Regions from separate parts of the Exiguobacterium sp. s40 genome, predicted to be linked through region 3. Evidence: predicted binding sites of a transcription regulator. Region 3 holds the regulator's gene; each other region holds the start of a gene.
What was found. Region 3 encodes LexA, which represses DNA repair genes until DNA is damaged. Its sites were predicted from a motif close to CGAACATATGTTCG; they were not measured.

Region 1: the regulator LexA is predicted to act here: its motif matches at 1,205-1,218, upstream of parE (DNA topoisomerase IV subunit B).
Region 2: the regulator LexA is predicted to act here: its motif matches at 2,896-2,909, upstream of KNP02_RS03035 (Y-family DNA polymerase).

The regions. Positions count from the first base shown of each region.
Region 1 covers NZ_JACSLC010000005.1:181,965-189,893, forward strand. Annotated here, with positions in the region: gene KNP02_RS15080 (GGDEF domain-containing protein) at 1-313, opposite strand, end outside; gene KNP02_RS06795 (CoA-binding protein) at 702-1,106, shown strand; gene parE (DNA topoisomerase IV subunit B) at 1,236-3,203, shown strand; gene parC (DNA topoisomerase IV subunit A) at 3,206-5,611, shown strand; gene KNP02_RS06810 (DinB family protein) at 5,677-6,183, opposite strand; gene KNP02_RS06815 (NUDIX hydrolase) at 6,350-6,961, shown strand; gene KNP02_RS06820 (MBL fold metallo-hydrolase) at 6,976-7,692, shown strand; gene KNP02_RS06825 (GNAT family N-acetyltransferase) at 7,710-7,929, shown strand, end outside.
Region 2 covers NZ_JACSLC010000002.1:270,123-278,051, forward strand. Annotated here, with positions in the region: gene KNP02_RS03025 (SulP family inorganic anion transporter) at 1-1,258, shown strand, start outside; gene KNP02_RS03030 (YolD-like family protein) at 1,255-1,584, opposite strand; gene KNP02_RS03035 (Y-family DNA polymerase) at 1,581-2,876, opposite strand; gene KNP02_RS03040 (bifunctional 2',3'-cyclic-nucleotide 2'-phosphodiesterase/3'-nucleotidase) at 3,075-5,348, shown strand; gene KNP02_RS03045 (carbon starvation CstA family protein) at 5,540-6,982, shown strand; gene trhA (PAQR family membrane homeostasis protein TrhA) at 7,078-7,749, shown strand; gene KNP02_RS03055 (proline dehydrogenase family protein) at 7,908-7,929, shown strand, end outside.
Region 3 covers NZ_JACSLC010000005.1:57,276-65,204, forward strand. Annotated here, with positions in the region: gene KNP02_RS06165 (MerR family transcriptional regulator) at 1-371, shown strand, start outside; gene glnA (type I glutamate--ammonia ligase) at 418-1,758, shown strand; gene KNP02_RS06175 (DNA alkylation repair protein) at 1,924-3,024, shown strand; gene KNP02_RS06180 (metal-binding protein) at 3,112-3,552, opposite strand; gene lexA (transcriptional repressor LexA) at 3,559-4,179, opposite strand; gene KNP02_RS06190 (hypothetical protein) at 4,385-4,621, shown strand; gene KNP02_RS06195 (YneB family resolvase-like protein) at 4,694-5,338, shown strand; gene KNP02_RS06200 (DUF896 domain-containing protein) at 5,399-5,632, shown strand; gene tkt (transketolase) at 5,832-7,823, shown strand.

The sequences.
Region 1 (7,929 bases), 120 kb from region 3:
CATAGGCGACCGTGAGGATGAAGTAGTGGACGTTCGCGCCCCAGCCGAGGACGATTGTCGAGATGATGGCGTTATAGACGACCTCGACGAAGAGACCAATGAAGAACGTCCGATAATATCGTTTATGTACAAAATAAAAAGACAATGTGTAATAAAGAACGCTGAGTACGTTCGACCAGGCAAGGACGGTTACGTCAAGTCGCCAAAACGTGATCAAGAACACGACATGGATGAGCCAAGCGAACACGTTCCCATAAAAAGTGATGCGGTAATTATATAGTGTACCGCGACGTTCCTTATAGGCTGTTCCCACGCGAACACCTCCTTTTTTTCAGTATACCGAACCCATCCTCATTTGCCCATGCCTATCCAACAATCGATTAAAACCGACACGCACAAACGCCTCAACAATCGATTAAAACCGACGCGCACAAACGCCTTTAAATAGTGCATATAATTGCGTGAAATAGATATTTCACGCAACGTTCGTTCACACGTCATTTCCATCCGAGACACACATCGACCTGCGAACCAGAAAAATAATTTCATATATAACGGTTTACATAATAAGTTATGGTGAACCAATTGATTTGTTTTAAAAATTTGAAAGAGTTACAGTTATATGATAAAAGAAAATAAAGCTTGAAACGGTGATTCAGGTAAAGGTACACTGAGAACGTAAACAAAAGGGGGATTTCAGGATGGACGATCAACGTTTGAAACAATGGCTCACCGAAGCGAAGACGATCGCTGTCGTCGGCGTGTCAGCGAACCCGAACAAGACCGCGAACCAAATCGCAGACTATCTGCTGTTGCAAGGTTACACGGTCATCCCTGTCAATCCGACGCTCGAGACGTGGAACGGACGCAAAGTCTATCCGACGGTCGAGAGCATCCCGGGGCGCGTCGATATCGTCGACGTCTTCCGACGCAATGAGTATTTGGCCGGTGTGGCCGAAGATGCCGTCCGACATGGGGATGTCGGTCTCGTCTTCAACCAGCTCGGGCTCACCAGCCCGGACGCCGAGCGGATCGCTCGCGATGCCGGACTCGACTACATCGAAAATCGATGCATCTATGTCGAGCACGCCCGCCTTCTCGGTTAAGACCTACCTCCTTGGTAGGTCTCCTTTTTTTCACGAGCCCCGCTCGCGGAGGGAGGCTTGCCAGAATCCAAAAACAGCTATACAATAGGATAGAAAAACGAACGTGTGTTCGAAATTGAGGTGACGAAGATGTCAACAGACTTATTTAATTACAATGAAGACGCCATCCAGGTGCTCGAAGGACTGACTGCTGTCCGGAAACGTCCGGGGATGTATATCGGTTCGACCGACCATCGCGGCTTGCACCATCTCGTCTATGAGATCGTCGATAACGCGATCGATGAGGCGCTCGCCGGATTCGGTGGCCAAATCGACGTGACCATCCATAAAGATGACGCGATCACGGTACGCGACTACGGGCGTGGTATGCCGACCGGGATGCACGCCTCCGGGAAACCAACGCCAGAGGTCATCTTCACGGTCCTCCACGCCGGCGGTAAGTTCGGCCAAGGTGGCTACAAGACGTCAGGTGGACTCCACGGGGTCGGCGCCTCGGTCGTGAACGCACTCTCGAGCAAGGTCCTCGTCACGATTTATCGCGACGGCAAAGTGTTCGAGCAGACGTTTGCCGACGGTGGGATTCCGCAGACGACGCTCCTTGAGACCGGAAAGACGCGTCAGACGGGGACGAGCGTCTACTTCAAACCGGACGCCTCGATCTTCTCGACGACGACATATAACTACGACACGCTCGCCGAACGGCTCCGTGAATCGGCATTCCTGTTAAAAGGATTGACGATCACGTTGACGGACGAGCGTTCGGATAAAGAAGAGACGTTCCATTACGAGGAAGGGATTGCCGAGTTCGTCCAATATTTGAACGACGACAAGGCGACGCTCCATCCGATCGTCTACTTCGAAGGGACGGAGAACGATATCGAGCTAGAGCTCGCCTTCCAGTTCACGGACGCCTATTCTGAGAACGTCCTCTCGTTCGTCAACAACGTCCGGACTCGTGACGGCGGCACACACGAGGTCGGCGCCAAGACGGCGATGACCCGCATCGTGAATGAATACGCCCGTAAGAACGGATTGTTGAAAGAAAAAGACAAGAACCTCGACGGCGGTGACGTCCGCGAAGGCTTGACGCTCATCGTCTCGGTACGGATCCCGGAAGAATTCCTCCAGTTCGAGGGGCAGACGAAATCGAAACTCGGTTCGCCCGAGGCACGTACGAGCGCTGATGGTGTCATGGCCAAACAACTGACGATTTTCCTCGAGGAGAACCCGCAGATGGCGACGATGCTCATCAAGAAGGCGATCCGCGCCGCCCAGGCCCGCGAAGCCGCCCGGAAAGCCCGGGAAGAGGCGCGCAACGGCAAGAAGAAGAAACGTTCGAGCATCTTGAACGGAAAACTGACGCCGGCGACGTCGAAAAACGCCGCCAAGAACGAACTGTTCCTCGTCGAGGGTGACTCGGCCGGCGGTTCGGCTAAACAGGGTCGTGACCGGACATTCCAGGCCATCCTGCCGCTGCGCGGGAAGGTCATCAACTCGGAGAAGTCGAAACTCCAGGACATCATGAAGAATGAGGAAATCAATACGATCATCCACGCGATCGGTGCCGGGGTCGGCCATGACTTCGACCTTGAGGACTGCAATTTCGACAAAATCATCATCATGACTGATGCCGATACGGACGGGGCCCACATCCAAGTGCTCCTGTTGACGTTCTTCTTCCGTTATATGCGCCCGCTCGTCGAGGCCGGCAAAGTGTTCGTCGCCTTGCCACCGCTTTATCGCATCTCGAAAGGGAAAGGCAAGTCGGAACAGTTCGAGTACGCTTGGGACGAAGAGGCGCTCGAAAAACTTGTCAAAGTGTACAAGAAGGGCTATATCCTCCAGCGCTATAAAGGTCTCGGTGAGATGAACGCCGACCAGCTATGGGAGACGACGATGAACCCGGATACACGGACGCTCATCCGTGTCACGGTCGACGACGCTGCCGTCGCCGACAAGCGCGTCTCGGTGCTCATGGGAGACAATGTCGCCCATCGTAGGGAGTGGATCGAGGAGAACGTCGCCTTCGGCCTCCAGGAAGATGATTCAATCATCGCCAATGAACACGTGACTAAAGCGATTGAGGAAGTGATGTAACGATGTCGACGATTCAACACATTTTAAACTTGTCGCTCGAGCAGGTCGTCGGTGACCGCTTCGGGCGTTACTCGAAATATATCATCCAGGACCGGGCCCTCCCGGACGCGCGCGACGGGCTCAAACCCGTTCAGCGCCGAATCCTGTATGCGATGCACCATGAAGGCAACACGAACGAGAAACCGTACCGCAAATCGGCCAAGACGGTCGGTAACGTCATCGGTAACTATCACCCGCACGGTGACAGTTCCGTCTATGAGGCGATGGTACGCCTATCGCAGGACTGGAAGTTGCGTTACCCGCTCATCGACATGCACGGGAACAACGGCTCGATGGACGGCGACTCGGCCGCCGCGATGCGGTATACCGAGGCCCGTCTGTCGAAGATTGCCGGCGTCATGCTGACGTCGATCTCGAAGAACACGGTCGACTATACGCCGAACTTCGACGATTCGACCGAAGAGCCGCTCGTCTTACCGTCACTCCTCCCGAATTTGCTCATGAACGGGACGACGGGAATCTCTGCCGGTTATGCGACCGAGATTCCGCCGCATAACTTGACCGAGGTGCTCAATCTCGCCATCGCCCGCCTGAAAGGTGAGGTCGAGACGACGAATGACGCATTCCGTTATATGCAAGGGCCGGACTTCCCGTCTGGCGGGATCGTCATGGGCAAAGACGGCATCTTGAAGGCGTTCGAGACCGGCAAAGGCAAGGTCATCATCCGTGCCAAATCGGTCATCGAGCCACTTAAGGGCGGCCGTGAACAAATCACCATCACCGAACTCCCGTATGAGGTGAACAAGGCGAACCTCGTCAAGAAGATGGAAGAGCTCCGTCTCGACCGCAAAGTCGAAGGTGTCGCCGAAGTCCGTGACGAGACCGACCGGACCGGCGTCCGCGTCGTCATCGAATTGAAGAAGGAAGCCGATGCGGAAGGTGTGCTCCATTTCTTCTTGAAGCATACCGATCTGCAGCTCGCCTACAACTACAACATGGTCTCCATCGTCAACCGGACACCGAAACAGATGGGACTCTTGTCGATCATCGACGCGTACTTGAAGCACGTCGAAGAAGTCGTCACCCGTCGCACGACGTTCGAGCTCGATCAGGCAAAGAAACGCGCCGAGATTGTCGACGCGCTCGAACAGGCCATCTCGGTCCTTGACGAGACGCTCGAACTCATTCGTTCGGCCAAAGACAAGTCCGAGGCGAAACAGAAGCTCATGGAGCGGTTCTCGTTCACGGACCGTCAAGCCGAAGCGGTCGTCATGCTCCAACTGTATCGGTTGACGAACACGGATATCGTCGAGCTCCAAAAAGAGGCGAAGGCGCTCCAAAAAGAGATTGCTCGCCTCGCCAACATCTTGAACGTCGACGCGACGAAACGGAAGCTCATCTCGAAAGAGTTGACCGCACTCCGTGACGAGTTCGGCGACGTACGGCGCTCGGTCATCGAGTCCGAGGTCGAAGAGTTGAAACTGAAGACAGAGGTCATGATCGCCGTCGAAGAGACGATGGTGTTCGTCAGCCGCGACGGTTACGTCAAACGTTCATCGATGCGCTCATATGGCGCCTCGAGCGACGAGATGCCGGAGATGAAGCAGAAAGACCGTCCCGTCCTCGTCACCCAGGCGATGACGACGGACCACTTGCTCGTCTGGACGAACAAAGGCAGTTACTTGCTCATCCCGGTCCATCAGATTCCAGAGTCGAAATGGAAAGACGCCGGTCAGCATGTCGCCAACCTTGTGCCGATTGAAGGCGAACAAGTCGTCTCGGCCGATGTCGTCTCGACGTTCGAGACCGACGCGCATTGCCTGTTCGTCACGCGTGAAGGCATGGTCAAACGGACGCCGCTCCGTGACTATGACGCCCAACGCAAGTCGAAAGCGCTCATGGCGCTCAAGTTAAAAGGTGACGACGAGGTCGTCTTCGCGGGCATCAGTGACGGTCCAGGACAACTGTTCCTCGTCTCTGAGCGCGGCTATGGCCTCTGGTTCAAAGAAGACGACGTTCCGGTCGTCGGCCAACGTGCCGCCGGCGTCAAAGCGATGAACTTGAAAGATGGCGATGTGGTCGCCGATGCCTTTGCCTTCTTCACACCGCCGCTGTTCGTCCTCGTGACGCAACGTGGAGCGGTCAAGAAGATGAAGCTCGAGGATCAGTTCGACTGCACGAACCGCAACTTGCGCGGGACGATGCTCATCCGCGAAGTCAAATCGAAACCGCACCAGATTCGTCGTGTGCTCCCGGTGCATGACGATGAAACGCTCCACATCATTGGGAAAGAGAAAGCGAAGACGGTCAAGACGAAGCAATTGACGCTCTTGGACCGCTACGCCAACGGCTCATTCGTGTTTGATGAAGAGACGTTCGGTGAGATTGAGGACGTGTACCTCGATTGAGATCGAACTAAAGAAAACCCTGTACCAGAGACGATTGTCTTTGATACAGGGTTTTTCTTATGGATTCAAAGCTCCGCCTTTATCAGATAGCGCTCCAAATCGGCCTGTTGGCGCAAATGATGACAGCTATGCATCTCGATGAGGTCGTACCATTCCTGGGCGTTCAGCCAACCGAAACCGCCATGTCGGGCTTTGACGTCAGGGTTTGCCGCGCGGGCGAGCGGTTCAAGGCGGTTCAAGCGTGCAGATAACTCGTCGATTCGTCCTTCGAGCGTCTCGCGCTTGTCCGTGTTGTTCGGGGGTTGGTTCATCTCATCAGGTAAGCGGATTTTGACCGGTGGGAAACCACCCATCCGGAACAATCGTTCACCGAACTCGGTCTTCCCGAGCGGTTGTTCTTCAGTGGAAGCGAGACACCGGTCAATCTCGTCCGCATATTCCTCGGCCACCACGATGATATGGTCGTACATCTGTCCGATTGACCAGACGTCTGCTGCTGCCTGATAACGGAGCTGCCGCTCGGTATAGCCGTCCAAGTCTGCTTTGAACTGGGATAACAGTGAAATCGGCATGTCCAACCTCCTTCGATTTGATTCTCTATCCAGTATAACACGGGGGCATCAGCTGATTTTTTCAACTCCATGTCACATTAGTTTCTCTTAGGAGCGGGTATTTCTAAAAGGAACAACGATCCCTTTTGGCGAATGGGACAGGAGGACAAATCATGGGGGGATACGTATGTCACAGTGGCTCGATTGGGCCAAGCGGCTACAGGCGCTGTCACAGGCTGGCTTGACGTTTACGAAAGACGAGTTCGATCGAGAACGTTACCTCGAACTCCAACGAATCGCGACCGAGATGTTCGAGCAACAATCTAATCTTGCTTTGCATGAAATCACCGAATTGACCCACGTCGATGGTTATCCGACACCGAAGCTCGACGTCCGAGGCGTCGTCTTCAAGGATGACGCAGTGTTACTCGTCAAGGAAAGGTCAGACGGACTTTGGACGCTTCCGGGTGGCTTTTGTGAGATCGGACTGTCCCCGGCAGAGAACATCATCAAAGAGATCGAGGAAGAGGCCGGTTTCGACGTCGCACCGATTCGGCTGCTTGCCTTGTTCGATATGCATCATCACGACCATCCGCCGTTGTCGCAGCATTACTATAAACTGTTTATCGAATGCGAGTTGATTGGTGGAGAGGCGCAAATTAGTCATGAGACGAGCGAGGTTGCGTTCTTTACACGAGACACCTTACCACCTTTGTCACTTGCGCGGAACACGCGAGAGCAACTCTATATGTGTTTTGAGGCCCGTTGGCAAGAAGATTGGACCACGTTATTCGATTAAGGGGAGGGGATTCCATGAAAGTCACACGTTTTGATCACGTCCATCAACTGACGTTTTTCGCACCCATCTTACCAATCAACGTCCAACTGATTGAACGTGAGCTCGGGCTTGTCTTGATCGATACAGGGCTCGCGCAGAACGCGGAATCGATTTTAGCGTATATCGAGACGTTCGAACGCCCGCTTCTCGCTATCTTGTTGACGCATGCCCATGGAGATCATGTCGGCGGTGTCGATACGATTTTGAAAGCCCATCCTCATGCCGAGCTGTACGTCTCGAGGCGCGACGCCCGTCTCCTTGAAGGGGACCGGACGACTGACTCGGACGAGCGGGCTCTCAAACTGAAGGGTTCTCTCCCGAAAATCCACTCCTTGCCGGATAAATTGCTTGACCCAGGTGAGCGGCTGTTCGGCTTACGGGTCTATCCGGCAGCGGGTCATACCCCTGGTTCGATTGCTTTTTTCGATGAGAAAGAGCGGATTTTGTTTGCGGGAGATGCATTTCAGACGCGTGGGGGAGTCGCCGTGGCAGGGGACGTCCGTCCGTTGTTCCCGCTGCCGGGTATCGCGACATGGGATAAGCGTGCAGCGTTAGAGCATGCGGAGAAGTTGCTCGATCTCGCACCGCAACGTACGTTCGTCGGCCATGGACAACCAGTCGCCGGGACACATCGGCTCTATTTGGCACTGAAGCGGGCCAAACGCAAACAAGCACGTCTATTTTTACGATAATCCGGGGGTGCTCACAGGTGGAATTGCACGAGATTCAGACGACAGATTATCAACTGGCCGAGCAAATGCTCGAGATTCAACGAAACGCTTATGCGGTCGAGGCCGAGCTGATCGGCTTCGATGAGATCCCAGCGCGTTATGAGACGGTCGAGGTGATCCAGAATCTGCCCGGTACGAGCTACGGTTTGTATAACGACGGGCGGTTGATTGGCTTTATCACGATTGAAGCGGCTGAGA
Region 2 (7,929 bases), on a different contig from region 3:
CATGAGCGTACTCCGCGTCGGACGATTGATCCGCTTCATGCCGCGGGCTGTCACCATCGGGTTCACGGCCGGAATCGCCGTCGTCATCTTCGTCGACCAGCTCGACGAACTGTTCGGCATCACGTTCGAGAAGGCACCGCACTTCCACGAGAACTTACTGAAGCTCGTGGCGTCGTTGAATGAAGCGAGCTTATGGCCTGTCTTCATTGCCGCCATCGGTTTCTTGACGCTCTGGCTCGTACCGAAACTGCCCGTGAAATTGCCGCTGTTATTGATGGCGATGCTCGTGCCGACGTTCGTCAGTCTCGTCGTCCCAGGGGAAGTCGCGACAATCGGCAGTGCCTATGGCGGCATCCCGAGCGGACTGCCTGAGTTCAACTGGCTCGCCATCGACCTCGATTTGATTGCGACGCTGTTGCCGTCGGCGTTCGCCATCGCTTTCCTCGGGGCACTCGAGTCGCTGTTGTCAGGTGCGGTCGCAGACGGCATGGCCGGCACGAAGATGAACCCGGACAAAGAACTGTTCGGGCAAGGACTCGCCAACGTCGTCGTCCCGTTCTTCGGTGGGATCCCGGCGACCGGCGCCATCGCCCGGACGGCGACGAACATTCAAGCAGGCGCCGTCAGCCGCCGCTCCGGCGTCATCCACGGGTTGACGGTGCTACTCGCCGTGCTCGTGTTGGCACCGCTCGCGAGCTACGTCCCGCTGGCCGCACTCGCCCCAATCTTGATGCGCGTCGCTTGGAATATGTCGGAGCGGCACCACGTCTTCGAGATGCTCAAGCATCGGTCGGCTGAGTCGCTCGTCCTGCTGATTACGCTCGGGCTGACCGTGTTCGTCGACCTCGTCGTCGCCGTCGAGGTAGGGGTCATCTGTGCGCTCGCCTTGTTCGCGAAACGGATGGCCGATACGATCGACGTCCGCGAACAGACGGAACGATACGTGACACGCGACGGTCAAGTCGTCTTCAGCGTCGAGGGCCCGCTCTTCTTCGGAGCGATCGAGATGTTCGAGCACGTGTTGCATCATATCCATGACGAGCCTGACGTCTTCATCTTCAACTTCCACCGCTGTCCGGTCATCGATGTGACGGCCGTCGAAGAGATTCGCCGCGTCGTCCGCGAGTTGAAAGCGGCCGACCGTCGTGTCGTCTTCGCGCACTTGTCGGCACCCGTGCGCCAGACGCTCACGCATTATGGCGTGCTCGATCACGTCGACACGTTCGAGACGACGCAGGAAGCGATTGACGCGTCTTAACGGACGGACAGAATCTGACCGAACGGGATGCGACGCACGTCCGTGTCGAACAGCTCGACTTCACGCTCGGCATAATAGATGGCGTGGACGTAGCCGCGCACCGTATGGGTCATGCCGTTGTCGAACAGCGTCAGCTCGACCGCGTCGCCTTCACGGATGGCGCGTTCGAGCTCGGTCTGCCATAAGTAGAGGAGCTGCTCATCCAAGTCAGGCAGCTCGATTTTTTGGACGTGGGCGTAATATTTCTTTAGCAGCGCCACGTGCTCGGGCATGAGGAACGGGATCCATTTTAATTCACCGCGGTCTTTGTAGCGGGTCTGGCTCATGACGATTCACCTCCTTGTTTATGTCCGCCGATGAGGCGTTGCCGCGTCCGGAGCGGACTGTCTTTCAGTAAACTCGATGCCGGACGGATCGTGCCGCGCCCGAAGCGGACGTTCAAGCGATCGACGAGGTCGAGGAAGTCGAACCGGCGCGCCCGGGCCCACTCGTCCTCGAAGAAGGAGAGCTGAACGTGATCGCTCCTTGGCTCGAGCTTGCCGAGGGCGACCGAGACGTAACGGACCGCCTCCGTCTCGTCCCACGCGTCGAGGAAAAGCGTCAACAACACCGGCAAGAACTCGCGCTCGTCCGCTGTGAAGCGGGCGAGCTTTTTTTGTTTGCTGAACCCGCGCCGCTCGCTCGTCCGGGTGTAGCGGACGCCAAGATGGACGCTCCCGCCGACGAGACCGGCCTGCCGGGTCCGCATCCCGACCTCGACCGCAATCGCCTGCAGGACGAGCCGGATGGCCGCGTACGTCGCATAGTCCTTCATGAGCGTGATGCCGTGGCCAATCGTCCGGGGCCGCTGCCGTTTCGCCCCGAACAGGGAGCTCGGCGGGAGGATCGTCGGCGATTCATCGATGCCCCAGGCGTGATGCCACAGCTCGGCGCCGATGACGCCGAACTTCTCATGGAGCGTCTCGAGCGGATAGCGGGCGAGGTCACCGATCGTCTCGATGCCGAGCCGCCGGAGATGGACTTCCATCTTCGCCCCGACGCCCCACATCTTGCCGATCGGGGCCGGGTGGATCAACTTCTCGACGTCGTGGAGGAAACAGCTGGCGACACCTGTCTTCTTCCCATGCAGGTCGAGGACGAGCTTGGCGAGGACGTTGTTCGGACCGATGCCGATCGTGACCGGGATGCCAGTATAGCGGAAGACGGTCGAGCGGATGAGGCGGGCGACGTGCGCATCGTTCCCGAACAGCCGCTCCGTTCCCGTCAAATCGACGAGCGTCTCGTCGACCGAGTAGACACGGATCGCCTCCGGGGGCGCGAACTGGTGCAAGATGTGGACGATTTGCACGGACACGTTCAAATAATGGCTCATCCGGGCCTCGGCGTAGATGACGTGCCGCCGCTCGTGCCACGGCAGTCGGTCGATGTGGAACCGTCTAGAGCCGGTCTTGATGCCGAGCTTCTTCATCGGCGGCGTCGCGGCGAGGACGAGGGCGCCGTGGTCCTGTAAATTCGATAAGACGACGAGCTTTGTCTTGTACGGGTTCAACTTGCGGGCGGCGCACTCGCAACTGGCGTAGAACGAGACGCTGTCGATACAAAAAATCCGACGTCGCATAGCCACCTCTCCTTTTTTACGAACAAACGTTCTGTTTTTTTCTCATCGTATCACGGTCTCACGCCGTCTCAAATAGAAATTGAAAAAAATATTGGATAGAACATTTGAGAATTAATTTACAAAAAGTAATGGTTGCGTTTACAAGCTGATGATATAGTAAAAGATGTTGGGACATTTTTGGAAAAAGGGGAAATGGATATGAGAACAGCTTTAAAATGGACGATTGCGACAGCGCTCGTATTACCGGCGACGTTACCGCTCCACGCACCGAACGTGCTCGCGTCAGAAGACGTTGTAAAGCTCCGCTTCTTGGAGACGACGGACTTACATACGAATATCACGAACTACGATTACTTCCAGGACAAAATCGATAACACGATCGGGTTGACGAAAGTCGCGACGTTGATTCAGCAACATCGCACGGACGCCGGAAAGTCGAACACGTTCCTATTCGATAACGGGGATACGCTTCAAGGGACGCCGTTCGGGGATTACGTCCGCGAGCAACATCAAAAAGCACCAGGCGCGTTCGAGCATCCGATGTATCAAGCGATGTCGGCGCTCGAGTTCGACGCCGTCACACTCGGGAACCACGAGTTTAACTTTGGGCTCCAGTTCTTGTATGACGCGATGCAAGGGTCGAAAGGAAAGCTTCGCTTCGTCAACTCGAACGTGAAGGACTTGTCAGGCGAGCCGATCGTCTCGAAATACAATGAAGACGGACAAGAAGTCCAAATCATTGAACGTCAAGTCGTCGACGGGGACGGCGAGACACATACAATCAAAGTCGGTGTCTTCGGTGTCGTGCCGCCAAAAATCATGTCGTGGGATTCAGGGAATCTCCAAGGCAAGGTGACGGCAGATGATATGGTACCGGCAGCAAAAGCGGCCGTCGCCAAATTGAAAGAGCAAGGTGCGGACGTCGTCGTCGCACTCGCGCACTCAGGGATCGGGGAAAGTGCGGCACTTGCGGAAGAACAGTCAGATGGGGAAGAGAACGTCGGCTACGCGCTCACGAAAATCGAAGGGCTCGACATGATCATGACCGGTCACCAGCACGGCCGTTTCCCAGACGCGAATGGCATGTTCACTTCATTCCCGAATGTGGATATGAACAAAGGGACAATCAACGGCAAGCCGGTCGTCATGGCGAACAACCAAGGGAAAGACCTCGGTGTCATCGACCTCGACCTCGAGCTCGTCGACGGCAAGTGGAACGTGCTCGACGCGCACGCGAAACTCGATACAGTCAAGGCGGACACACCGGTCGACCCGACGATCGCCTCGCTCATCGACGCGGACCATAAGGCGACGATCGAATACATCAACCGCCCGGTCGGTGAGATTCAAGACGACATCCAAAGCTACTTCGCGCTCGTCCGTGACGACGCGTCGGTCCAGTTCGTGACGAACGCGCAGAAATGGTACGTCGAGAAAGAACTCGCGACGAACCCGGAGCTTGCGGCGTATAAAGAGCTCCCTATCCTTTCAGCCGGGGCACCATTCAAAGCGGGTAACCGTCAGTTGACGGACGCCAGCTATTACACGAACATCCCGAAAGGCTCGATCGCATTGAAAAACGTAGCCGACCTATACGTCTTCCCGAACACGCTCGAAGTTGTCAAAGTGACAGGCGCGGACGTGATGGACTGGCTCGAGATGTCAGCTGGGGCTTACAAACAAGTCTCGGATACGAACGATGAATTGCTCAACTTGGAGTTCCGCAGCTACAACTTCGATATTCTTGACGGCCTCACGTATGAGATTGACGTGACGGGTCCAGCCAAGTTCGATGCGGGCGGGAAATTGATTCCGGAAAACAAAGATGCAAACCGCATCAAGAACGTGAAGTACAACGGCAAGCCGATCACACTCGACCAAGAGTTCCTCGTCGCGACGAACAACTATCGCGCTGGCTCGACATCGTTCCCGGGACTCGGTGGCGGGAAGAACATCGTTTACCGTTCGGCGTATGAGACACGGAACGTCATCTCGGACTATATCGTCTCAGGCAAGCTCGAATACAAAGCGGATGACAACTGGAAGATCGTCGCTGATGCGAAACGGACAGCGAAGTTCGAGACGGCCGATGCCGGCAAACAGTACGTCGACCTGTATGAAGGCATCGAAGCGACCGAGACGACACGTCCGGATGCGGCGAATCGCTTGTTCCGCACATACACGATCGAACTCGATCAAGCGGCAGTCGAACTCGCCCTCACGGTGAACACGATCAAACCAGGTGCGAAAGCGGTGACAGGGACGACGACACCGAACGCCAACGTCACGTTGAAAGATGGCGACAAAGTGCTCGCGACAGCGAAAGCGGACAAAGACGGTGCGTATACGCTCGTGACGAAACCGCTCAAGCTTCGCCAAACGGTGACGATCGTCAGTGAACTCTTTGGTCAAATGAAAGAAGAGACGAAAGTGGTTGGAGCCGGTCATGTCGGTGCCCCGGCCCTTCGTTAATCAATGAACAAGCCCTCAGTTTTGAGGGCTTTATTTTGTGTCAAAAAAGTGAACGAAACCTCTTACGAAAAAAGGGAATCTGCTGTATAATCAATCACGTAAGCGTTTACATTATATGTGTAAAACAACAGGATTCATTTTTTCGGGGCCGGTGGGGACCGGCTACATACGTTCAAAAGGGGACAGCACACATGATTACATTCTTTATTGCCTTGGCGATTCTATTCGTCGGGTACAAAGTGTACGGCAGCTACGTCGAGAAGACGTTCGGTATCAAGGAAGAGCGGACGACACCTGCCTACGCGTCACAGGACGGCATCGACTACGTGCCGATGGGGAAAAAACGGAACTCGATGATTCAACTGTTGAACATCGCCGGAGTCGGCCCGATCTTTGGCCCAATCATGGGGGCGCTCTACGGACCGGTCGCGTTCCTGTGGATCGTCTTCGGATCGATTTTCGCGGGCGCTGTGCACGACTATTTGACGGGCATGATCTCACTTCGGAACAACGGGGCTCACTTGCCGCAACTCGCCGAGAAGTTCCTCGGCCGCTCGCTCCGCCACGTCGTCAACGGGTTCGCCCTGCTTCTTTTGCTCTTGGTCGGGACGGTGTTCGTCACGTCGCCGAGTAACATGATCAACAACTTGTTCGACGGCAACGCGACGACGCTCACGATCGTCATCTTCGCCGTGTTCGCCTACTACATCTTGGCGACATTGCTCCCGGTCGATAAGATCATCGGGCGCATCTACCCGTTCTTTGGGGCGCTTCTCATGATCAGCGCCATCGGGATCGCCGTCAGCCTGTTCGCGCAAGGCTACAAGATTCCAGAGATGACACTCACGAACATGCATCCGGATGGCTTGCCGATTTGGCCACTCCTCTTCTTCACGATCTCGTGTGGAGCGTTGTCTGGTTTCCACGCCACGCAGTCGCCGATCATCTCGCGGACGACGATGAAAGAGAGCAACGGCCGTGAAATCTTCTACGGCATGATGATTGTCGAAGCGGTCATCGCCATGATTTGGGCCGGGGCCGCCATGGCCATCTTCGAGCCAGGCGAATTGCTCGGATTGATTCAAACCGGTACGCCGGCACTTGTCGTCCAAGAAGTGGCGACGCTCATGCTCGGCAGCATCGGCGGCACGCTCGCCATCCTCGGTGTCATCGTCTTGCCGATCACATCGGGCGACACGGCGTTCCGTAGCGCTCGGATGATCATCGCCGACTATATGAAAGTCGCGCAGAAGAAGTTCTCGTCACGCCTGTGGATCGCGCTCCCGCTCTTCGCGATCTCATACGTGCTCACGAACATGGACTTCCAGATGCTCTGGCAATACTTCAACTGGGCCAACCAGACGACGGCGGTCATCGCCTTGTTCGTCGGGGCGATGTACCTTTACATCAAAGGGCGCAACCATTACATCGCGCTCATCCCGGGGACGTTCATGTTGTACGCCGTCTGGTTCTACATTTTGACGGCACCGATCGGCTTCAAGATGGATGGGGTCATCCCGTACGTCATCGCCACGATCGGGACGATCACGCTGCTCGTCTTGTTCCACATACGCGCCAAAGCGATGCGGGCACAAAATATGGAATGTGACGTCCCGGTGAAGGAAGTCGCATAATCCACAGACATGGGTCGCTTCGGCCCATGTTTTTGTTTGCAACAAAATCGGGAAATGACCATACTAGAGGAATAGATTTGAAAGGTGGGACCTGAATGGATCAAGAGAAGCTAAAAGACATGCTCCATGCCGACACGCTCGGGGAAGAGATTGCGAGCGCCATCACCCATGGCCTCGGGGTCATCTTCAGCATCGTCGCGCTCGTACTGCTTGTCATGACGGCAACCGAGACGGGAAGCACAGGTAACGTCATCGCCGTGAGCGTGTTCGGGGTATCGATGATTTTACTGTACCTGTTCTCGACACTCATGCATGCGATTCCGCATCCACGGGCGAAACGCGTGCTCCAAGTGTTCGACCATGCGGGGATTTACTTACTCATTGCGGGAAGTTATACGCCGTTCGCGCTCGTGTCGCTCAAAGGGACGCTCGGTTGGACGTTGTTCGGCATCGTCTGGGGCGTCGCCGTGCTTGGTGTCGTCTGGAAACTGTTCTCGACCGGGAAGTACATGTGGGTATCGAACGTGACGTATCTCGGCCTCGGCTGGATTTGTCTCATCGCCATCCGTCCGCTGTACGCGTCGCTCGGTCATAACGGGTTCATGTTGCTCCTCGCCGGGGGGATCGCCTATTCGGTCGGGATCGTCTTTTACATGTGGCAGAAACTGCCGTTCAACCACGCGATTTGGCATATGTTCGTCCTAGCTGGAAGTGTGCTCGTTTTCCTCAGTATTTTGCTCTATGTGGCACCGAATACGAGCCTGTAAAATAGACGTCCCACGGGGCGTCTGTTTTTTTCTAAATCTAAGGAAATGAATCGGTGAAAACGATTACAAAATTACAGACGAATGGACGTTTGTATGTCATAATAATTTCAGACATCGTCATAGAGATAGATGGGTGTAAACGTAAGGGGGAAAATCAGATGGAAAAAGTGTTGCGCGATG
Region 3 (7,929 bases):
CGTTGTTTCCGATTGGAATCGTTCAAGATTTGACCCAACTGACAGGTAGACAGATTCGGTACTATGAAGAACAGGGTCTGATTTCGCCTAGTCGGACGGAATCGAAACGACGGCTCTATTCCTTTAATGATGTCGAACGTCTACTCGCGATCAAGGATTTCATCGATCAAGGGTTCAACTTGGCGGCGATTCGTCATATGCTCGACAATGCGGACGCCAAAGAAGTGGAACCAGCAAAAACAACGGTCGAGGAACCACCGAAGATCTCTGAACAAGAGTTACACAAACTATTGAAAACACAGCTTCAAGAAGCTGGCCGTTTCAATAAGACGTCGCTCATTCAAGGTGAGTTGTCACGTTTTTATCGATGACGCCAGTACATTAACCATTACACAATGTGAGAGGGGACATTTTACCATGGCCAGAAAAACGTTCACGAAAGAAGACATCAAACGGATCGCACAAGAAGAGGACGTACGCTTTATTCGTCTTCAATTCACGGATATCCTCGGTACGATTAAAAACGTCGAGGTGCCGATCAGCCAATTGGACAAAGCACTTGATAACAAGATGATGTTCGACGGCTCTTCGATCGAAGGCTTCGTACGCATCGAGGAATCAGACATGTACCTCTATCCAGACCTCGACACATGGGTTGTCTTCCCGTGGACAGACGGCAGCGGTAAAGTCGCTCGCTTGATTTGTGATATTTATAACCCGGACGGCACACCGTTCAGCGGTGACCCGCGCGGTAGCTTGAAGCGTAACCTCGAGCGCATGCAAAAGCTCGGCTTCACAGCGTTCAACGTCGGACCAGAGCCTGAGTTCTTCCTCTTCAAGAAAGACTTGAACGGCAAACCGACACTCGAACTCAATGACCAAGGCGGTTACTTCGACTTGGCACCGGTCGACCTCGGCGAGAACTGTCGTAAAGAGATCGTCATCGAGCTCGAAAACATGGGCTTCGAAATCGAAGCATCACACCACGAAGTCGCTCCAGGTCAGCACGAAATCGACTTCAAATACGCGGATGCAGTCACAACGGCTGATAACATCCAAACGTTCAAACTCGTCGTCAAGACGATTGCAGCGAAATATGGCCTTCACGCGACGTTCATGCCGAAGCCACTCTTCGGTGTCAACGGTTCTGGGATGCACGCCAACATGTCGCTCTTCAAAGGTGACACGAACGTCTTCTACGACCCGAACGGCGACATGGAATTATCAGATACAGCCCGCGCCTTCACGGCAGGAATTCTCGAGCACGCTCGTGCGTTCACGGCTGTCTGTAACCCGACTGTCAACTCGTACAAGCGCCTCGTGCCTGGTTACGAAGCACCTTGCTATGTAGCATGGAGCGCGCGCAACCGTTCACCACTCGTTCGTGTACCGGCGGCCCGTGGCCTCTCGACGCGTATCGAAGTGCGTTCGGTTGACCCAGCGGCGAACCCGTATCTCGCCTTGTCGACGCTCTTGGCTTCTGGCCTCGACGGAATCGAGAAAGACATGACGGCACCGAAGCCGATTGACAGCAACATCTACGTGATGGATAAGCCAGAGCGTGTTGCCAACGGAATCGATGATCTTCCGGCTACACTCTTTGACGCACTCGAAGTACTCCGTGCCGATAAAGTCGTGATGGATGCTCTCGGTGACCACATCGGTGAACACTTCCTCGAGTTGAAAGAAATCGAGTGGGATATGTTCCGTACGCAAGTGACAGAGTGGGAACGCGATCAGTACATGACGCTCTACTAAGTCGACTAATAAGGGATATTCCCTTTAAAATCAGAGTCCTGAACGAGTCTTCGTATGAAGTGCTCATTCAGGACTCTTTTTCTATAATTCGCTTCAACTAATCAATATAATGAGGGAGAATGTATATCACTATAAATGTAATGGAATGGGATAGGGGGACGAGAAGTGGCAACACCATTAAAAGACGTGTATGATGAGACCTTTTTGTTGGAATTTGGACGACGTATTCAAACCGTGTATCCGTCATTTGACGTACAGGCTTTTATCGCATCAATCATAGATGAATCGTGGGAAGCGTTGACACTCAAAGGGCGTACTCGACGTATTTCGATAAAACTAGGTCAGTATTTGCCACAGAATTACGAATCAGCTTTGGACGTATTGGTTGAAATTGCAGATGACTGCGTCGGCTTTCCTTATTTGTTTTTCCCGGACTTTGTAGCGGTGTATGGACAGGCAGAAGAGCATTGGGAACGCTCGATGTCAGCGCTCGAACGCTTCACACAGAAGTCGTCTTCTGAATTTGCGATCAGGTCTTTTTTGTTGCGGGAACCAACGTGTGTGATGCACCAAATGACAGCTTGGGCCATTCATCCGAACGAACATGTTCGGCGTTTGGCGAGTGAGGGTTGTCGTCCTCGCCTTCCGTGGGCGGAATCGTTACTGATGTTCAAAGAAGACCCAGCTCCAGTGTTGGAGATTTTAGAGTTGTTAAAAGAAGATCCATCATTATATGTGAGAAAAAGTGTCGCTAACAACCTCAACGATATCTCGAAAGATCACCCAGAAGCTGTACTCGCAGTCTCGCGACGATGGCAGGGCGAGCATCCTCATACCGATTGGATCATTAGACACGGATGCCGGACACTGATCAAGTCAGCCCATCCTGACGCGTTAACGATATTCGGTTATACGCAGGAAACAAATTTAACCGTCGACTCATCGATTTCTATACATCCGAACGTGATCCGCATAAGGGAGGCGTGCGAGATTCAGTACGATGTGTCCATTCGTCCAGGGGATGCTGCTTATGTTCGTATCGAATACGCGATTGAGTTTATAAAGGCCAACGGGAAAGCGAGTCGTAAAGCATTCTTGCTAGCGAATAGAACCGTCGCTGGGGGCGCGCGACTTGCAGCGACCAGAGTGCACGACTGGTCAGATTTGACGACCCGTCGGCATTATCCAGGGGAGCATCGTGTCGTCTTGTTAGTAAATGGACGAGAAGTGGCTGAAAATCATGTCATGTTGCATAAAAGTTGTTGAACTTCTATATAATAAACGGTTCAAAAAAGGGCAACCCTGTCTATTTAGACGGGTTGCCCTTTTTGGGTGTGTAGCATAACGATCTGGTTAAAACGCACGTTTGAAGAACGTGGACGCATAGTCGAGCGTCGTATGTAGCGTCGTCGCGAAAACGAGTCCGAAGAAGCATGCTGCCCCGTTCAGATCGAGCCACGATTTGGCAGCTTCCTCATACGGCGTGACCGTGAGCAGAAGCGTGAGCGGGAAACCGAGATAGATGACCCGGATCAGATCGCTCAAGAGCGGAAAATGCGAGAATAACGACCGATGGGGCATAATCTTCACATAAGGGAGCCAAAAGCCCCGAAGCGGTCCCCATCGATAATAGGCGTCCGACTTCAAATCGAGATCCGGGGAGAGCCAGAACGTCCCGATGAGGGCGCCAAGCAGGAACACGGTCGGAACATCGATGTCAATAAAAGGCGTGGCAATCGCAAGAGCACCGATTGCCACGAGATTCGTACGGGTATGTGTCTTGCCACTAGCCATTAGCCATTAGTGAATCGTGCGGTATACACCGATGACCTTCCCTAAAATCGACACGTTATCGAAATACATCGCTTCGAGCTCGTCGTTCTCCGGCTGGAGGCGAACTTTCGAAGCTTCTTTATAAATCCGCTTCACGGTCGCTTCACCTTCATCCGTCATGGCGACGACAATCTCTCCATTGTCGGCCGTGTTCTGTTGACGGACGAGGACGCGGTCCCCATCCAAGATCCCCGCGTTAATCATCGAGTCCCCTGAGACAGAGAGCATGTAGACGTTGTCGGAACCGACGACGTGAGCCGGGAGCGGGAAGTGTTCTTCCACGTTCTCGATGGCCGTGATCGGCGTACCGGCTGTGACTTTCCCGATGACCGGCACGTACATGACGGCATCGTGGTCTTCGACGACGGACATCTCTTCATCCAAAATCTCGATGGCGCGTGGCTTCGTCTTATCACGTCGAATCAATCCACGCTTTTCAAGACGGTCCAAGTGACCGTGTACAGTCGAGCTCGATGCGAGCCCGACAGCCTCGCCAATTTCACGGACCGAAGGGGGATACCCTTTCGCCCGGACCTCGGCTTTTATAAAATCAAGAATCTGTTGTTGTCTTGCTGACATTTTTTTCAATGGATTTCACCTCGATTATGTCGAATAACCTGCGAACGCATCCTATTCTTTATGGGTTTAGTTTAACACAAGAACACATGAGCGCACAAACATTCGTTCGTTTTTTTCTGCTTGACCGAACAGAAGTTCTTGTTTTATGATGAGAACAGATAAACGAACAGACGTTCTCGAGAACGTGTATTCTTATTCCCAGGAGGCAATGATTATGAGAGACACAATCAATGGAATCATCTTAGTCGGCATGTTGGCACTCGGTATGTTCGTATTTTTCGCGGTCGGAGAGCTTCGTGACAACGAAGCGGTCGTCGTGACCGAACAAAAAGTCGAACACAGTATTGAAGAAGAAGTCGCCTTGAAAGAGGCGGAGACGCTCGAAGCGCACATTCTCACTAAACGGGATGAGGAAAAAGACGACAAGACGACGTGGTTCGCCGCCGAATAATCGTTTCTGATTGCGAACATCCCTTCATCCTGTGTATCGTAGAGGGCGAATGGAAAGAAAGGAAGTGACGCGATGCGAGTCGTCATTTATTGTCGCGTATCGACGAACAAGTCCACCCAAGAGACGTCGCTCAGTCGTCAGGCGGACGAGTTGAAGCAGATGGCGAGACGTCTTGATGCTGAGGTGGTCGATGTGATCAGTGAACAAGAGAGCGGGTATGAGGTCAATCGGGCGGGACTGCTCGATCTATTGGAGCACGTCTCGACGTCCGATCTCGATGCCGTGCTCGTGAGCGACGACAGTCGTCTCGGACGGGGAAATGCAAAAATCGCTATCTTGCATACGCTCATGAAACATAACGTGCGCTTGTTGACGATGCAGTCGTCCGATGAATATATCGTCTCCGACGCCGAGAAGATGGTGCTCGAGATCGTCAGTGTCGTCGAAGAGTATCAACGTAAGATCCATAACGCTAAAATTTCACGCGGAATGCGTCGGGCGGTCGCGAACGGATTTAATCCGCATCGGAATATCCAGCACCATGACCAGGGAGGCCGGAGCCGAATCGAAGTTCCGATTGAAGAAATCGTCCAATTGCGTGAACGTGGACTCACGTTCGCTGAAATTGCCGCCACCCTCCGCGGTTTTGGTTATGAGGTATCGAAAGCGACCGTGAACCGGCGCTACTTGGAGCACGTGTCGGTACCAGAAACTTGATTCCTGCTCGCTGATTTTGTACAGTAGAAGGACAAATTCAGTAGAGAGGGGGCGAGCCCGATGCTAGCACCTGAACAGTTGGAGCGAATCAATTTCCTCGCCAACAAAGCAAAGACAGATGGTCTGTCACCACAAGAGATGGATGAGCAGCAAGCGCTGCGCCAACAATATTTGCAAGCGTTCCGCCAATCATTCAAATCACAAATGATGGGAATGAAGGTCGTCGATCCGGAAGGAAACGACGTAACGCCAGAAAAATTAAAAGATGAGCAGGAACGTTACCGCTCAGAATGACCATGAATGCACATCCTATTTCATATAGGATGTGCATGTTTGTTATACGCGAACGTTGATCAGGGGGACTCATTGATGCGTTTTCAAACGAAAGGAAGTAAACGATTCCATTTAATGTGTTATACTAATTAATTAGTTGTGACACACGAATGAGTGTGCTAAAATATGACGGGTAGAAACTTTGTTAACAACAGAGAGGATGAAATTAGTGGAAACAACTACTAAAGAATTATTAGCGATTAACTCGATTCGGACACTCTCAATCGATGCGGTCCAAAAAGCGAACTCAGGTCACCCGGGTATGCCGATGGGTGCGGCTCCGATGGCGTTCACACTTTGGACGGACAAAATGCGTCACAACCCGAAAAACCCGAACTGGTTCAACCGTGATCGGTTCGTCCTTTCAGCGGGACACGGTTCGATGCTCTTGTACTCGCTTCTTCACTTATCTGGTTACGATCTCTCAATGGACGACCTCAAATCGTTCCGCCAAATGGATTCGAAAACGCCTGGACATCCAGAGTACCGTCACACGGCAGGTGTCGACGCGACGACTGGACCGCTCGGACAAGGGATCGCCATGGCTGTCGGGATGGCAATGGCAGAGAAACATTTGGAAGCGACGTACAACCGCGATGAGTTCAAAGTGGTTGACCACTTCACATACGCGATTTGCGGAGACGGTGACTTGATGGAAGGCGTATCGGCAGAAGCTGCTTCGCTCGCTGGTCATTTGAAACTCGGCAAACTCGTCGTCCTTTACGATTCAAATGATATCTCGCTTGACGGCGACCTTCACAAATCGTTCTCGGAAAGCGTTGAAGATCGTTTCAACGCCTACGGTTGGCAAGTGATCCGTGTCGAAGATGGTACGGATATCGATACAATCGCGAAAGCGATCGACGAAGCGAAAGCTGAAACGTCGAAACCAACCCTCATCGAAGTGAAGACGGTTATCGGCTTTGGTTCACCGAACAAGTCAGGCAAATCGGCATCACACGGTGCGCCACTCGGCGAAGCTGAAATTGAACTCACGAAGCAGTTCTACAAGTGGGAAGGCGAGAACTTCTACGTACCGAACGAAGTATACGACTTGTTCAACGATAAAGTCGTTGAGCCAGGCGCGAAGCATGAAGCGGACTGGAACGAACTCGTTGAAGCTTACAAGTCAGCACACCCTGAACTTGGTGCCCAGTTCGAACGTGCGATGAACAACGAGCTCCCAGAAGGTTGGGACAGCGAATTGCCGACGTTCGAAATCGGTTCGAAAAAAGCGACTCGTCAAACGAGCGGTGAAGTATTGAACGCGATCGCCAAAGCGGTTCCGACTCTCTTCGGAGGCTCGGCTGACCTCGCCGGCTCAAACAACACGATGATCAAAGGCGCTGCGGACTTCGATGAAGATCCAGCCGGCCGCAACATCTGGTTCGGAGTCCGTGAATTCGCGATGGCAGCAGCCGTCAACGGGATGGCGCTCCACGGTGGGGTCCTCCCATACGGCGCGACGTTCTTCGTCTTCTCGGATTACCTTCGCCCGGCAGTTCGACTTGCTGCGCTCATGGGAATCCCATCAACGTTCGTCTTGACGCACGATTCAATCGCGGTCGGCGAAGATGGCCCGACGCACGAACCGGTCGAGCACTTGATGAGCTTCCGTGCGATGCCAAACTTGTCTGTTCTCCGTCCAGCTGACGGAAAAGAGACGATCGCGGCTTGGAAGCAAGCAATCACGACGAAAACGTCACCATCACTTCTCGTCTTGACGCGTCAAGCATTGCCAGAACTCGAAGGCACGTCGATCGAAGACGCAGCTAAAGGTGGCTATGTCGTCGCGGGCAACTCAAGCGAGGCAGACGTCCTCCTTCTCGGTACAGGTTCTGAAGTACACGTCCTCGTCGAAGCACGCGAAGCACTCGCTGCTGAAGGCGTGAACGCGGCTGTCGTTTCGATGCCTTCGTGGGAATTGTTCGAAGCTCAATCGGCAGAATACAAAGAATCGGTCCTTCCGTCGTCAATCACGAAACGTGTCTCGCTCGAAGCGGGCGCGACGCTCGGTTGGTACAAGTACATCGGTTTCGGCGGAAAAGTCCTCGGCATCGACAAGTTCGGCGCCTCTGCCCCTGGTGATCTCCTCATGAAAGAATATGGCATGTCGGTCGACAACGTCGTCGCTGCTGTCAAATCACTTTAATCGCTTACTATCAGTGGTGGCCCGGAGTTTTGGGTCACCACTTTTTTTACAGACGACTAGCGAATTAGCGTAATATAGTGTATAGTAAAAAACGATGTTTCATATG